2 regions of the Gordonia insulae genome follow, and region 2 is predicted to be linked to the other one. Evidence: predicted binding sites of a transcription regulator. Region 2 holds the regulator's gene; the other holds the start of a gene.
What was found. Region 2 encodes LexA, which represses DNA repair genes until DNA is damaged. Its sites were predicted from a motif close to CGAACANNTGTTCG; they were not measured.
Positions count from the first base shown of each region.

Region 1: D7316_RS10905 (alpha-ketoglutarate-dependent dioxygenase AlkB) is a predicted target of LexA. The motif match lies at 3,532-3,545, and genes of this name have one in related genera.

Region 1 is NZ_CP033972.1:2,406,891-2,414,911, forward strand. It holds gene D7316_RS10890 (mycofactocin-coupled SDR family oxidoreductase) at 1-408, opposite strand, end outside; gene D7316_RS10895 (TetR family transcriptional regulator) at 496-1,113, opposite strand; gene D7316_RS10900 (MMPL family transporter) at 1,133-3,373, opposite strand; gene D7316_RS10905 (alpha-ketoglutarate-dependent dioxygenase AlkB) at 3,568-4,194, shown strand; gene D7316_RS10910 (hypothetical protein) at 4,298-4,822, shown strand; gene D7316_RS10915 (oxidoreductase) at 4,844-5,719, opposite strand; gene D7316_RS10920 (adenylate/guanylate cyclase domain-containing protein) at 5,781-7,436, opposite strand; gene D7316_RS10925 (YceI family protein) at 7,657-8,021, opposite strand, start outside.
Region 2 is NZ_CP033972.1:766,889-774,909, forward strand. It holds gene D7316_RS03625 (1-phosphofructokinase family hexose kinase) at 1-703, opposite strand, end outside; partial or broken gene D7316_RS03630 (DeoR/GlpR family DNA-binding transcription regulator) at 700-1,469, opposite strand; partial or broken gene D7316_RS03635 (putative PEP-binding protein) at 1,636-3,305, shown strand; gene lexA (transcriptional repressor LexA) at 3,398-4,168, opposite strand; gene D7316_RS03645 (LysM peptidoglycan-binding domain-containing protein) at 4,357-4,986, shown strand; gene nrdR (transcriptional regulator NrdR) at 5,089-5,577, shown strand; gene hrpA (ATP-dependent RNA helicase HrpA) at 5,593-8,021, opposite strand, start outside.

The DNA of each region.
Region 1 (8,021 bases), 1.6 Mb from region 2:
CGCGGTCACGGTGTTCCACACACCGATCACGTTGATGTCGATCGTGTCGCGGAAGCTGGTCGGCGTCACCTCGTCCCAGGTCTCCGGGATGCAGATGCCGGCATTCGCGACCACCACGTCGAGACCACCGAAGATCGACACGCCCTCGTCCACAGCGGCTCTCAGCGCATCGAGGTCGCGGACATCGCACTGCACGAGGTGGGCCTTGGCGCCCTGCTCCTCGATGAGCCGGCCGGTCTCCTCGACGTCGGCCGCGGTCGCCGAGTCATACGGGACGCCGGGCAGCGGGCCCGCGAGGTCCACGCCGATGATCTGTGCGCCTTCGGCGGCCAGTCGGACAGCGTGCGCCCGGCCTTGGCCGCGGGCCAGACCGGTGATGAAGGCGACCTTGTTGTCGAGTCGTCCCATGATGGGGCTCCTTTCGGATGACGGTTTCTCGGGGTGGCGAGCCCTCGCGGGAACGAGGTCTCGGGTGAGCCGTTCCGGCTCCGGACGTCAGAGCGGGAGGCCCCGTTCGAGAAGATCGATGGCCTCGAGCAGGGTGGCGAGCAGATCGTCCCCGTCCAGGTCGTCGGACTCGGCGAAGTGGAACATCACACCGCCGGCCGCGGCGATGAACACACGCAGCCGCAGATCGTCGGACGATCGGCCGGTGTAGTCGGCAAAGAAGTCGGTCAGCTCGGAGATCGCCCGATCCGACTCGATCTGGTAGGCGGTGCGCAACGCGGGTTCGGCCTGGATGAGTCGCATCCGGTCGGCGTTGTCGACCCACTCGTCCGCCGCCCCGACCCGGAACAGGTCGGTGACCAGTCGGCGTAACAGGTCGAAATGCCCGAGTCCCGGCGGAATCGCGGCCAATGCCTCCTCCCGCGCTTGTTCGAGATCGTCGGCGAGGACCACCTGTTCCTTCGACGCGAAGTACCGGAAGAACGTCGTGTGCGAGACCTCGGCCTCGCGTGCGATCTGTTCGACGGTCGTCTGCGCATACCCCTGCTCGGCGAACAAGCGCATCGCCGCGTCACGGATCGCCTTGCGGGTACGCATCTTGTTCTTCTCCCGCAGACCGATCCGACGCCCCGGGCCTGCGCCCGGGGTCGTCGTCGGTGTGGCCATGCTCGCCGTCCTCCTCGATTCAGCTCGTCGAACCCACGGGCTCCCGCGGTGTCGACTCGTGGTCGGAGGCCGGCAGCCCGCGGTCGCGGACGGCGCCACCCTCGATGTCGAAGTTCACCACGACCCGATCCAACCACTTCGGCAGACCCCACGCGCGATCTCCGAGCAAGGCGATAATCGCCGGAACCACCAGCATGCGGATGATGAAGGCGTCGAACAGGATCGCGACCGCGAGGGAGAACCCGAGCATCTTGGCTGTCGTGTCCGGCGACAGCATGAACGCGGCGAACACGCTGATCATGATGATCGCCGCCGACGTCACCACCCGGGCGCCGTGCCGGTACCCGGCGACGATGGCGTCCTTCGCCGACATGCCGTGGATGTATTCCTCGCGCATTCGTGTCACCAGGAACACCTGGTAGTCCATCGCGAGCCCGAACACCACGCCGATCAGGAAGATCGGCAGGAACGACAGGATCGGCTTGGGGTTGTCGATGAGGCCGAACGTCCCTTCCTGGAAGATCGCGACGGTCACGCCGAACGTCGCCAGGACCGAGAAGATGAACCCGACCGTGCCGATCAACGGCACCCAGATGGACCGGAAGACCCCGATCATGATCAGGAACGCCAGCCCGACGACGACCACGAGGTACGGGATCAGCGCCTTGTCCAGCTTGGCCGAGAGATCCGACATGATCGCGGTCTGCCCGCCGACGTGGAGCTGGGCCCCAGCGGCCTCCGCCGTGGAGGTGTAGGCGCGGATCTCCTCCATCAGGTCATGCGTGGCCCCATCGGATGGTGCACTCGTGGGTGTCACCGAGATCAAGGCGGTGTCCGCCCCGACATTCGGTCGCGCCTGTCCGTTGCCGATCCACGTCAGTGTGGTGGTGTTCGCGACGTCATCGAGGGTCTTGATGTGCGCGACGGTCCGCTCCGCGACGCCGCTGATGTCACCACCGTCGTCGTCGTGCAGCACCACGAGCAACGGACCGTTGATGCCCTCACCGAAGCCGCGTTGCAGCAGCGATTGCGCAGGTGCCTCGTCGTCGCTGGTCAGCGACATCCCGAGTTCCAGCTTCGTCATCGGGATGGCGGCCATGACCAGAACGGCCAGTCCGGCGATGATGAACGGCAACGGCCGCTTGACGACCGTCCGACCGACCTTGACGCCCAGGGTGTCCGCGGTGTCCGACTCCTCGGCGTGTTTGATCCACGGAATCCGCGGCAGGAAGGCGAAACGTCCGACCGCGCCGAGCAACGCCGGAATGAGGGTCAGCGCGGCGAGGACGGCGACGGCGACGGCCACCGCCGCACCCATGCCCATCTGGGTGATGAGCGGGATGCCGATCACCATCAGGGCCGCCACGGCGATGATGACCGTCAGACCGGCGAACACGACCGCCGAACCAGCCGTTCCCACGGCACGTCCGATCGCATCCGCCGGACTACCACCCCGCCGTCGTTCGGTCCGGAAGCGCGAGACGATGAACAACGCGTAGTCGATCGAGACCGCGATGCCGAGCATGGTCACGATGCCGGTGGCCGTCTCGTTGATGCTGAGGAACTCCGCCGAGAGCGTGAGCAACATGATCGTGAGCATCACGCCGACCAGTCCGGTGACGAGCGGGATGAAGGCGGCCACGATCGCACCGAACGCGACGATCATCACCACGAACGCCACGGCGAAACCGATCAGCTCGGCCGTGCCGCCGGCCTCCATCACCTGCATCAGCGAACCGGTGGCCTCCACCTGGAGTCCGCCGGCGCGGTGATCGGCGAGCAACTCCGTCAGTTCCTCTTTCTGGTCGACGGTGAGGTCCATGATCTCGACGTTCTGGCGGATCTGGATCAGACCGACCTTCCCGTCGTCGCCGACCACCGAGGACGCGAGCGCCGGCTGCGCCCGAGCAACCGTCAGCGGGTTGACCACGGTTGCCGCGTCGGTCAGTTCGGGAAGTTTCTGCAGGTCGGAGACGAGTGCGTCGATCTGCGCCGAGTGCGCGGCCAGCCCGTCGTCGGCGGCCACCAGCACACTGGTCGACGCCTGCGACTGCTGCTTCATCACATCGGGGAAATACTCCTCGACCTGCGACGTCGCGGTTCCGGAATCGGTCCCGGGCAGACTGAAGTCCTTCGCGAACTTGGGGCTCAACGCGCCGACCAGGCCCGAAACCGTGAGAGCGGCCAGCAACCAGACCGCGATCACCCACCACTTGTGCCGGAAGGAGAACCTCCCGACCCGAAACAAGAACGACGCCATGGTCTTCCCTTCGAATCCGACGTGCGACGACGCGGTTCATCACAAAGTGTTAGTGACTACCACTTGTTACTGGATAACAAAACATTCCGGCCTTCGCCACCACGAGGTGCGGTTTTGTGGCCGACCACTCCCCCGTCCGACCGAGCGACGTGGATCATCGAACACACGTTCGCATCGTCCGGTAGGCTGGGCCGATGACCGCGGGCATACAGGGGTCGCTCTTCGATCAGCAGGAAGACGAGACCCGCATCAGGTCTCTCGACGCGATCACACGCCGACCGCTCGCCGATGGCGCATGGGTCGATCTGCGGCCGGGGTGGATCTCCGGATCAGACCTGCTGTTCGATCGCCTTCGCGCGCAAGCCGCCTGGCGGGCCGAACGCCGCCGCATGTACGACCGTGTCGTCGATGTTCCGCGGCTCGTCGCGACCTATCTGGACGCCGGCACCTTCCCGGATCCGCTCCTGGTGCAGGCACGCGATGCCCTGACGCGCCACTACCGGCCGGAGCTGCCCGAGGGCTTCGCCACGGCGGGCCTCTGTCTCTACCGCGACGGCGCCGACAGCGTGGCGTGGCACGGCGACCGGATCGGCCGTGGTTCCGCCGAGGACACCATGGTCGCGATCCTGTCGCTGGGTTCGCCGCGCCCCCTCGCGTTGCGCCCGCGCGGCGGCGGCGCTGCGCTGAAGTTCGTCGTCGGCCCCGGCGATCTGCTGGTGATGGGCGGCAGTTGCCAGCGGACATGGGAGCATTCGGTCCCCAAGACCGTCGGCGTCGGCCCTCGGATCAGCGTCCAGTTCCGGCCGCCCGGGGTCTGGTAGACCGTTCCCGGCACTCCGGACATCGACACAACCCACGATCCCGGCGTCGTCGCGGTGATGGTTGAATCGGGGAGTTGCCCCGGGGTCGAGCCGAAAGAGAACCATGATCCGAAAGTCCGCCGCCGCCACCATGCTGACCGCTGCCGCGATCGCCGCCGCCGCCGCACCTGCGGCCGCAGGTCCGCTCGACAGCCTGTTCGGGAGTTCCGGATCGGGGAGTTCGGATCTCCTCGACACGGGTAGCGCGGCGCTCGGATCGTCGGGAAACAAGCCGCAGCACTTCGGGAAACTGGGACGACCCGACGCACCCAACGGTGTGAAGTCCATCAACGTCTGGGTGTATGCACCCAAGGCGCAACCCATCTCCCCCGGTGTCTACCCAAGGAACTCACAGCTCGGGGTGCGGTGGAACTCGACCATCGACTCCGGTCCGGTGATCGACGGCAATGAGTGCGCAATGCAGATCGCGTTGTCGGGACCCAAGATCCCGGCCAAGGCCAAGCTGACCAAAACCGCCGACTGCACCGCCGTGAAGTCCTTCTCGCTGCGGGCGCCCGGCTCCTACGCGATCACCGTCACCGACGGGATCTCCGGTGCGTCGAACTCCATCAAGTTCGACGTCCAGTAGGTTCCGGGCTTCGGGCCGACGTCACACCCCGAACGTGATGTCGGTCAGCTTCTCCGACGCTGTCCACAGTCCGTCGCGGAACACCTTGTCGTCGGCGCGCTTGTTGTAGCCGGAGATCCCCGGGGCTCCGTGAGCGCCGAACATCTGGGTCGGACCGTAGAAGGTGCCGTTGGTCGCGTCGGGCGAGGTCGCCGCGTACAGCGTCGGCAGGGCGCCGGCGGCGGCCGACTGCGCGAACACCTTGTTCGCGACGTTCATGAACACGTCCTCGACCGTGCCGGACTTGCCCTGCAGTTCGGTCGCGGCATAGCCGGGATGGGCGATGAGCGACGACGTCGCCGAACTACTGGCGGCCAGCCGCTCGGCGAGTTCTTTGCCGAACATCAGATTGGCCATCTTGGAGTCACCATAGGCGCGCCAGCGGCGATAGCGCCGCTTCTCCCAATTCAGGTCGCCGAGGTCGATCCGGCCGAACTGATGCATCGACGACGACAACGTCACGACGCGATCGGTGATCTTCGGCAACACCAACGCGGTCAGTGCGAAGTGTCCCAAATGGTTTGTGCCCATTTGCATGTCGAATCCCTGCGTCGTGCGGCGCAGCGGGATGGCCATCACACCGGCGTTGTTGATGAGCACGTCGGCGCCGGTGAGGTCGTCGGCGAAGGCACGCACCGAGTCGAGGTCGGCGAGGTCCAACCGCGCGATCGTCGCGGACGATCCGATCTCCCGCGCCACCACCTCGGCCTTTTCCGTGTTCCGGCACGCGAGGACGACGTTCGCGCCGGCGGCCGCGAGCGCTTTCGCGGTCTCCGCGCCCAGACCGCTGTTGGCGCCCGTGATGACCACCGTTCGGCCCGATTGATCCGGGATGTCTGCTACCGACCACTCACCCATGCGCTCGCGCCCCCTGTTCATCGAATGATGTGACCCACGCTATTGACGGCACCCGGGGCCGTCAACGGCGGACCCGCATGAGTGGCAGCCGCAGCAGCCCGATCAGTCCCACCCGTCGGGCCGGCCGCAGCAGTCCCGAGATCACCCCGGCGACCGTCGGCGCCGACGGCTCGGCAACCATCGAATCGGGCACGAACACCTCGGTCGGTCGAGGTCGGCCGCGGAGCGTCCGCGTGCCCACCGAACGCCAGTGATCGGCTTCGTCACCCGCCGCGGCGATCGCGGCGTCACCCGCGAGGACCGGCACCGTCGCATGCTTGGCGAGCTCGGAGAGGCGAGCGCACTCGTTCACCGGGTCACCGATCACGGTGTACTCGTAGCGTTGCTCGGCTCCGACGTTGCCGGCGAACGACATGCCATAGGAGACCCCGATCCCCCACCGCACCGGTAGTTCCTCGAGCCGAGTCGCCAGATCGCGGGCGGCACGCAGCGCGGCGCCGGACGGGTCGTCGATGGCGACCGGCACCCCGAACACCGCCAGTGCCGCATCGCCCTCGAACTTGTTGACGAAGCCGGAGTGGGTGTCCACGACGTCGGCGACGATGGTGAAGAAGCTGTTCAGCAACTTCACGGTGGTCTGCGGATCCTGTTGGGCGGCAATCGACGTCGATCCGACGATGTCGACGAACAACACCCCGGCGAGGGCATTGGTGCCGTGCATCCCGACCCCTCGTTCCAAGGCCAGCTCCGCGACCGTGTCGCCGACGTGGCGGGCGAACAGTTCACGCATGCGTTCGCGCTCGTCGAGCCCGGCGACCATCTCGTTGAATCCGTGTTGCAGGACACCGAGTTCCGATGAGTCGTACACCGCGACCTGGGCCGTGAGGTCTCCGCCGTCGACGCGCTCGACCGCGCGCCGAAGATCGAGCAGCGGATCGGCGATCGCCCGGCCGACCAGCACCACGACGCGTGCGCCCGCGGCCAGTCCCACGAGCGCGAGGACCGCGGATGCCCAGTCGACGGGCCCTATCGCCGGCGGCAACATACCCGCCCATCGGCCCCCGTTGAGGATGAGCAGGCCGACCATCGGTACCGCCGAACTCACTGCCCACACCGCGAACATCCGCGAGCGCACACCGTGCACCACATGCTGAGCCGGATTGTCTTTGAGGGCGACCACCGCCAGCGGGCGGGCCGCGCGTTCGGCGAAGACATACGTGATGCAGGAACTGGAGAAGCCCGCCATCATGAACGCCACCGCCACCCCGACCACGGTCTGCGCGGTGAGTTCACTCGCGGCAACGACATACGCCAGGACGGCGACGGTCCATGCGACGAGGGTGGTGGATACCTGGAGTCCGGGGATGCGCTGCACCGCCCGCCGGCGGGCATGGTCGGCGGGACGCCCGCTGACGAACCAGCGCAGCTGCGGCTTGAACACCGCGAGGCCCAGGATCACGTTGATCAGCAGGCCGGTGATGATTGCGATGACCACGGCGGGAAAGTTGGGTGCACCGATCGTGGTGTCGAAGTTGAGCTGCCCGCCGTTGAAGGCGAGTTGCACCAGCAGAAATGTCTCGACGCCGACAAGGCAGTTCGCCGAACCGATGGTGACCGCCGCCGCGCCCGTGGCCCAGCGGGCCATCCGGGCGCGTTCGGCGATGGTGAGATCGGTCCAGCTGCGGTGTTGCGGCGCGCGCAGGTGACCCCAGAACATCGACGGCAGTACAAGCCCGCCCCACGACCCGACGGCGTCGGCCCGGGGGCCGCGTGGTCGCACCATACGGCCACCTCCCTGCCCAGCGGCTACCCGTCAGCCTACCCAACCCGCCGATGATGCAGGTCACACAAGAACGGGAGCCGATGCCGCGCACGTGTGGCGCGGCACCGACTCCCGTCGGAGAGGTCGAACGCGGAGCTCGGCTCCGGGCTCGGGATCAGGCAGGCTGGCCGGCCTCGATCTCGAGGGTGATGGTGACCTTGTCACCGACGACGACGCCGCCGCCCTCGAGCGGCATGTCGATGTCGATGCCGAAGTCCTTGCGGTTGAGAACGGTCTTGGCCTCGAAGCCGGCGACCGGTCCGTGGCCCATGCCCGGGTTCACACCGTTGAACTCGAGGTCGAGCTCGACGGCCTTGGTGACGCCCTTGAGGGTGAAGTCGCCGGTGAGGACGTAGTCGTCGCCCTTGGGCGCGACACCGGTGGAGACGAAGGTGGCCTTCGGGAACTTCTCGGCGTCGAAGAAGTCGGCGGACTTGATGTGGCCGTCACGCTGCTCGTTGCCGGTGGTGATCGAGGTGA
Region 2 (8,021 bases):
CGCCGGTCCGGTCGACCAGGGTGCGTGCGGCGTCGATCAGCGGCGCGTAGTCGCCGTGTGCCGTCGCGCCCACCAGCCGGGCCGGATCGACACCGGTCGCCTCGGCGAGCTCCTCGTCATTGGGCTTGAGCAGGTCGACCCGCCCCTGCACGGTTGCCGCGAGTGGCGCCCCGGACGTATCCACCGCCACGAGGCAGTTCGCTTCCGCGAGAGCATCGATGACGGTGCGGTACCAGTCGTCCGGGAGTCCGGGCGGGAGCGAACCGCACAGCGCGACCCATCGGGCGCCGCGGGCGTTCTCGACGACGAGCTCGGCGAGTCGGTCGGCCTGCGCGGCGACGAGGGCGAAGCCCGGTGCGTTGATCTTGGTCGTCGTCCCGTCGGGGTCGGCCACCGTGATGTTGGAGCGGACCTCGCCCTCGATGGGCAGCGTCAGGTAGGGGAGTGCCACGTCGTCGAGCGCGGTGAGCAGGGGATCGCCGGTGCGGGCGGGCAGGACTGCCCGGGTCGACAGACCGGCCTCGGCGACCACGCGGGCGACGTTGACGCCCTTGCCGCCGGGCTCGGCCCGGACCGAGGTGGCACGCTGCACACCGCCGTGGTGCAGCGGCGCGGACAGCTCGAGGGTTCGATCGAGGCTGGGGTTGGCGGTCACGGTCAGGATCGTGACGGCGGACTGCGTCATGGGGCTTCTCTCGGTCATGCGATCACCATCTCGATGCCGCGGGCGGACAGGGCGGCGGATGTGACCGCGTCGATGCCGGCGTCGGTGACCAGCACGTCGATGTCGGCCAGATCCGCGAAGGAGGAGAGGTCCTCGCGATCGACCTTGGACGAATCCGCCAGCACGACAACGCGGTTGGCGACCCTGACGATGGCCGCCTTGATGGCCGCCTCCTCGGGGTCGGGGTGGACAGGCCGTGTGCCTCACTGATCCCGTTGGTGCCCACGAAGGCCGTGGAGATGCGCATCCGCTCCAGCGCGGCCACCGTCTCGGCGCCGACGGTGGCCTGGGTCAGGCCGCGCACCCGCCCGCCGAGGACGTGCAGGTCCGACGACCCGTGGCCGGCCAGGACCGCGGCGATCGGGATGCTGTGGGTGATCAGGGTGAGCTTGCGGTCGCGCGGCAGCGCGCCGGCGGCCTGGAAGGTGGTGGTCCCGGCGTCGAAGAAGACCGACCCACCGTCGGGCGGCAGGAAGCGGGTCGCGGCCCGGCCGATCGCGACCTTCTGCTCGGTGCGCGTCATCTGGCGCACGTCGATGCCCTGTTCGCCGACGACCGGTGTGGCGCCCGGGCGGACCGCGCCGCCGTGCACCCGCTGCAGATGGCCGGCACGTTCGAGGACCGCGAGGTCGCGGCGCACGGTTTCGCTGGTGACCTCGAACAGCGTCGCCAACGCGGCGACCGAGGCGCGACCGTTGGCACGCACCTGGTCGGCGATCGCCTGCTGACGTTCTTCCGCGTACACGATGTCCTCGTCTGTTGGAATGTGTGGACTTTGATGTTGCTATATCTGTGTTTACGCCTGTTTGTGTTGACAAGTCAAGGATTTCTTGTAACTTGAATCACAGAAGTGGCCGAACACCTTCGCAATCCACATTTGGCCGCCCGGTCGACGTACAGATAGGACTTCGGTGGAGCAGACACACGTACTGAACGGAACGCCGGTCGTCGGGGAAAGGCCTACGGGCCGACGGTCTGGCCGGGTGAGCGTCCCGTCTACGACCCCGACACAGCACCGCCGCTGCCCGCGGACGAGCGTGAGGCCGAGACCAAGCGTTTCGCCGACGCCGCCTCCGCGGTCGCCGGCCGACTCCGTGACCGTGCCTCACACGCCTCGGGTGCGGCGGCCGAGGTGCTGTCGGCGACGGCCGGCCTCGCCGAGGATCGCGGCTGGGTGGGCGCCGCATCGGCACTGATCGCGAAGGGCACCGCGGCACCGGCCGCGGCCGTGGCCGCGACCGAACAGTTCGCCGCCATGTTCACCAAGCTGGGCGGGCTCATGGCCGAGCGCGTGACCGACCTGAACGACGTACGCGACCGGGTCGTCGCCGAGCTGTTGGGAGTGCCGGAACCGGGCGTGCCCGAACCCGACGTGCCGTCGGTCCTGCTGGCCGACGACCTCGCACCCGCCGACACCGCGGGACTGGATCCGACCCGGATCACCGCGCTCGTCACCCGACTCGGCGGCCCGACGAGTCATACCGCGATCATCGCCCGCCAGTTGGGGATTCCGTGCATCGTCGCGGTCACCGGCCTGGCATCGGTGCCGGCAGGCACCAGCGTCCTGGTCGACGGCACGGCGGGCACGATGGAGATCGAGCCCGACGCGGCGAGTGCCGAGTCCGACGTCGAGGAGAGTCGACGCAGTGCCGCCGCCATCGCCGACTGGTCCGGTCCGGGCCGGACCGCGGACGGACACGAGGTGGCCGTGCTGGCCAACGTGGCGGACGGGACGTCGGCGCGCACGGCGACCGGATACCCCGTCGAGGGAGTGGGGCTGTTCCGGACCGAACTGGCGTTCCTCGACCGCACGGACGCACCGACGGTGGAAGAGCAGACCACGCTCTACAGCGAGGTGATCGATGCGTTCCCCGGCCAGAAGGTGGTCATCCGCACGCTCGACGCCGGGTCGGACAAGCCGCTGAAGTTCGTCACCCAGCTCAACGAGGCCAATCCCGCACTCGGTGTGCGGGGCAACCGGATCGCCCTCGACCACCCCGAGATCCGGGCGACGCAGCTGGACGCGATCGCGGCCGCGGCGGCGAAGAGTACGGCCGAACCCTGGGTCATGGCGCCGATGATCGCATCGGCCGCGGAGGCCGCCGAGTTCGCCGGTGAGGTGCGCAGCCGCGGGCTGGTCGCGGGAGTGATGATCGAGGTACCGGCCGCGGCGATCCTCGCACCCGCGATCCTCGCCGAGGTCGATTTCGTCTCCATCGGCACCAACGACCTCACGCAGTACACGATGGCCGCCGATCGGATGTCGGCCGAACTCGCGACGCTGACCGATCCGTGGCAGCCCGCGGTCCTGGCGCTGATCGCGACGGTCGCGCGGGCCGGACGCGATCTCGACAAGCCGGTCGGCGTCTGCGGCGAGGCGGCGGCCGATCCGCTGCTCGCGTGCGTCCTGATCGGACTCGGCGTCACCTCGTTGTCGGCGGCTCCGGCAGCCGCGGCCGCGGTGGGCGCGCGCCTGGGTCTCGTCAGTACCGAGCAGTGCCGCGTCGCAGCGGAGGCCGCGCTCGCCACGGCCGATCCCGCCGCAGCGCGAGCCGCGGCCGCGGCGGCGCTCGCCGGCTGAGTCACCGGCGCACGGGCGAGCGAGCAACGGTTCGGCGGCCGGGAGTCCCGGCCGCCGACAGTGCTCGTCGCGGGGTGATCAGAGCGGGGTGATCAGATGCGACGCATCACCGTGACGACCTTGCCGAGCACGGCCGCGTCGTCCCCGGGTATGGGTTCGAACAGCTCGTTGTGCGGCATCAGCCAGACGTGACCGTCTTTGCGCTTGAACGTCTTCACCGTCGCCTCCCCGTCGATCATCGCCGCGACGATGTCGCCGTTGTCGGCGACGTTCTGCTGCCGGACGACAACCCAGTCGCCGTCGCAGATGGCGGCGTCGATCATCGATTCACCGACCACCCGAAGCAGGAACAGCGAGCCCTCGCCCACCAATTCGCGTGGCAGCGGGAACACATCCTCGACGGCCTCCTCGGCCAGGATCGGGCCGCCGGCCGCGATCCGACCGAGCACCGGGACGAAGGTCGGTGTCGGCAGCTGTGGGTCGTCGGCCTGAGCCGAGGTCCCGCCGGGTGGGTTGTGGTCGCCGTCCTGGATGTTCACCGCACGCGGACGGTTGTGATCGCGCTTCAACAGGCCCTTTCGCTCCAACGTGCGGAGCTGATGTGCGACCGATGAGGTGGACGTCAGGCCGACGGCATCGCCGATCTCCCGGATGCTCGGCGGGTAGCCGCGCTCACGCACCGATTGACGGATGAACTCGAGGACACCGCGCTGACGGGGGGTCAGGGTCGACTCCGCCACCTGTGGATCGACGACGACCGGGGCATCCGCGACCGGGTCCGACGTCGGGCCCGTCACACCATCGGGCTGGCTGTCATCGATCCCGCGGGGCGCTGGACGCCGCCCGCCGGCCTTGTCGCTCATCGGTGAGTCCTCTCTGTCGGTGTCTGCGCGTCGGCTGGTGGCTGTCGCGCTGTCTGGGGAGCCTCGCTCGCAAAGTGGCTGGTCGATGCGTTCCTGTAGCGCCGACAGTAACCGACCGTTCCGACTTGTTCAAACATTTGTTCGACGCGTGTCGAGACTTTGTCGGCGACACGTGCTACAAATCGAACATGCGTTCCATCGAACATGTGATCGACACCCGTCGATCGGGAACCGAGGAGGACACGATGAGCACGTCGACTCTCACCCGCACCCGTCCGGCGACCACCGGCGTCCCGATGCGTGACGCCGGCAGCCCGACACATCGGGCCCGCGGCCGCGCGGCCTCGCCCTTCGGCACCGGGCGGACCGGCCAGGTCGGCCGTCCGGTCACGGGTGTCAGCACCCGGCCACGGCGCGGCGCCCAGGTGGAGCGCACGCGACCCGCGGATCGCCGACCCGCGGGACGGGTCGCGGCGCCCGTCGTCGCGGGCACGCGCTGCGCAGCACCCGCGGTCGACCGACGCATCTATGTGCGCCGGCGCACCACGGCCCTCGCGGTCGTGCTCGGCGGGGCCCTGGCGGTGTTGGTGTGGGCGGTGGCGATCATCGGGTCGAACTACGCGGCCTCGGTCGCGCCCACCCCGGCGGGCACCGAGATCGTCCACGTCCGACAGGGTGACTCGCTGAGCTCCATCGCGGACCGGGTCGCGCCGGACGTGCCGCGCGCGGCGGTGATCCAGCAGATCGTCGAGCGCAACGACCTCCCGTCGTCGGGTCTCCGCGTGGGTCAGGCGCTGATCGCGCCCGCCTACCGCTGATCGTCGGACGGTATCCTCGTGACACAGGGTCCAGCCGGAAACCGGCACGGCGCAGCGAGCATCCGGTGCGCCGGCGTGTCCCGAGATGTGCGTGAGGACGACATGCGCTGCCCGTTTTGCAAGAACGAAGACACCAAGGTCATCGACTCGCGTGTCGCCGACGAAGGGCAGGCGATCCGACGACGCCGTTCGTGTGCGGAGTGCGGGCGCCGGTTCTCGACCGTGGAGAGCGCGGTCCTGTCGGTGGTCAAACGCAATGGGGTGACCGAACCGTTCAGCCGCGAGAAGGTGATGCGCGGTGTCCGCCGGGCCTGCCAGGGCCGGGCGGTCGCCGAGGACGCCCTGGCACAGTTGGCGCAACAGGTGGAGGACGCGGTCCGCGCGTCGGGTTCGGCCGAGATCCCCAGCAACGAGGTCGGTCTGGCGATCCTGCGGCCGCTCCGCGATCTCGACGAGGTCGCCTATCTCCGGTTCGCCTCGGTGTACCGCTCGTTCGAATCGTTGGAGGATTTCCAGCGGGAGATCGACGACCTACAGGGAAATCTGACGCACGAGAACACGGTCGACACCGCGGGTTCGGTCTCGGACTGAGCGGCCCGGGCGGCGTCAGCGGAAGTCGTCGAGGGCGCGGATGGCACGCTTCTCCGAGATCGGGTAGGCGGTACCGAGGCGCTGGGCGAAGAGCCCGACCCGCAGTTCCTCCACCAGCCAGTGGGCACGGTCGTTGAACGCGTCACGGCGACCTGCCGGCAATTGGTCGATGCGCCGATTCCAGTGCGCGATCACCCGATCGACGGCAGCGAGTCCGTCCCGATCGCGGGTCGTCGAACCGACCAGATCGGCCAAGCGGTTCTCGGCGGCCTGAAGGTAGCGGGGTATGTGCGTGAGGTGGATTCGCGGGGTCGCGGCGACGAACCCGTCGAACACCAGATTGTCCAGCTGCTCGGCGACGTCGTCCGCGGCAACCGAACCACTGACCTCGTCGATCTCCGACCGTAGGGGTGCGAGGTGCCGGAGCACGTCGGTCGCCATCCGGAAATACTCCGGGGCGGCGTCGATCACGGCCGGCCGCAGTGAGTCCCGCAGGCGGGCGAACTGATCGGGGGTGCGGATGGTGGTCAGGTCGCGGGTCGCCGCCAGGTCGCGAATGGCGCGCCGCGTGCAGTCCGCCACCAGCTCGTCGGGACGATGATACGGATTCTGGCTCAACGCAAGTCGGCCCTCGGGATCGAGAGTACCGGTGATCTTTCTGGACAGCGTGGGGATCGCCGACTCGAGCAGGACGACGACGGACTCCGCCAAACGGCGGTCGCGCTCGGCGGCATTCGCGAACTCGGCCGGCGCGACACCGGTCGCCCGGCCGGCATCGTCGCGTACCACCTCGAGTCCCGGGTGGCGGGTGATCGTCTGTCCGGCAACAGTGGTCGTGGTGGTGTCCTCGAGTTCGCCGATCCCGTCCGCGGTCCATGACGTGAAGCTCGCCCGGCGTCGCGGCGCGTCCTCGTCGTGATCGGCGAACCGCTTCTTCAGGTCGGCGAGCGACTTGCTGCCGGCGATCGTGGCTCCCGTGCGATCGATCACCGCGAAGTTCATCGTCAGGTGCCCGGGGATGCGGTCGGGTGCGAAATCAGCGGGGGACACCGTCATCGACGTGATCGTGGAGAGTTCCCGGGCGAGACCGGTCACCAGCGGCTCGGCGCGGGGCGTCAGGCGGGACAGCGCGAGATCGGCGAAGCGCTGGGCCGGAGCCATGGACTTGCGCAGTGCCTTCGGCAGGGACTTGACGAGTTCGGTGGCGAGTTCGGAGCGTAGTCCCGGAACGGTCCAGTCGAACCCGGCGGATCGCACATGATCGAGGAGCGGCAGCGGGATCACCACGGTCACCCCGTCATCGGGCGCGCCCGGCTCGAATCGATAGCGGAGTTCCAGCCGCGTCTCGCCCTGTTGCCAGGCACCGGGGAAATCCGTGTCGGCGACCGCGACGTCCGCGGCGACGTCCTCTCGGCGCAGGTCCAGCAGATCGGGCTGCTCTCGGCGCGTCTTCTTCCACCAGGTGTCGAAATGCCGTGCCGACACCACGTCGGCGCCTACCCGTGCGTCGTAGAAGTCGAACAGTTGCTGTTCGCTGATCACCACATCTCGGCGACGAGCACGGTGTTCGACGTCGGCGGCCTTCTCGAGCAGGTCGCGATTGCGATGGAAGAACGCGTGATCGGTGCGCCAATCGCCCTCGACGAGCGCATGCCGGATGAACATCTCCCGGGAGGTGAGCGGATCGATGGAGCCGAACGGCACACGACGCTGTGCGACGAGGGTCACCCCGTACAGCGTCACCCGCTCATAGGCCATCGCGGACCCGCGCTTGGCGGACCAGTGGGGTTCGCTGTACGACCGGCGAGCGAGGTCGCCCGCGAGTCGCTCCGCCCACAGTGGGTCGATCCCGGCGACCGTATGCGCGAAGAGCCGTGACGTCTCGACGATCTCGGCGGCCATGATGAAGGGGGGAGGCTTTCGGGACAGCGAGGAGCCCGGGAAGATGGCGACGCTGGTGTTGCGGGCGCCGGTGTAATCGCGGGTATCCCCCTGCCGCACGGCGATGTTGCCGAGCAGGCCGGCCAGGATCGCCCGGTGGATCGCGTCGCCGTCGCGGGTGGTCGGCGTTGCCGACCACTTGAGGTCCGACACGATGCGGGTCAGCTGACGATGGAGCTCCTGCCATTCCCGGATGCGCAGGAAATGGAGGAACTCACGCTCGCACTGACGGCGGAACTGGTTGCCGGACAGCTCTTGTCGTCGATCCGACAGATACGACCAGAGTTCCAGGTAGGTGAGGAACTCCGACCCCGGCACGACGAACCGCCGGTGCGCGGCGTCGGCGCCCTCGCGATGCTCGGCAGGCCGCTCCCGAACATCCGGGATCGACAGGGCGGCGGCGATCACCAGGACATGGTCGAGACAACCGCCCTCATGCGCGGCGATGAGCATCCGGGCCAGCCGCGGATCCACCGGAATCCGGGCCATGTCCCGGCCGACCG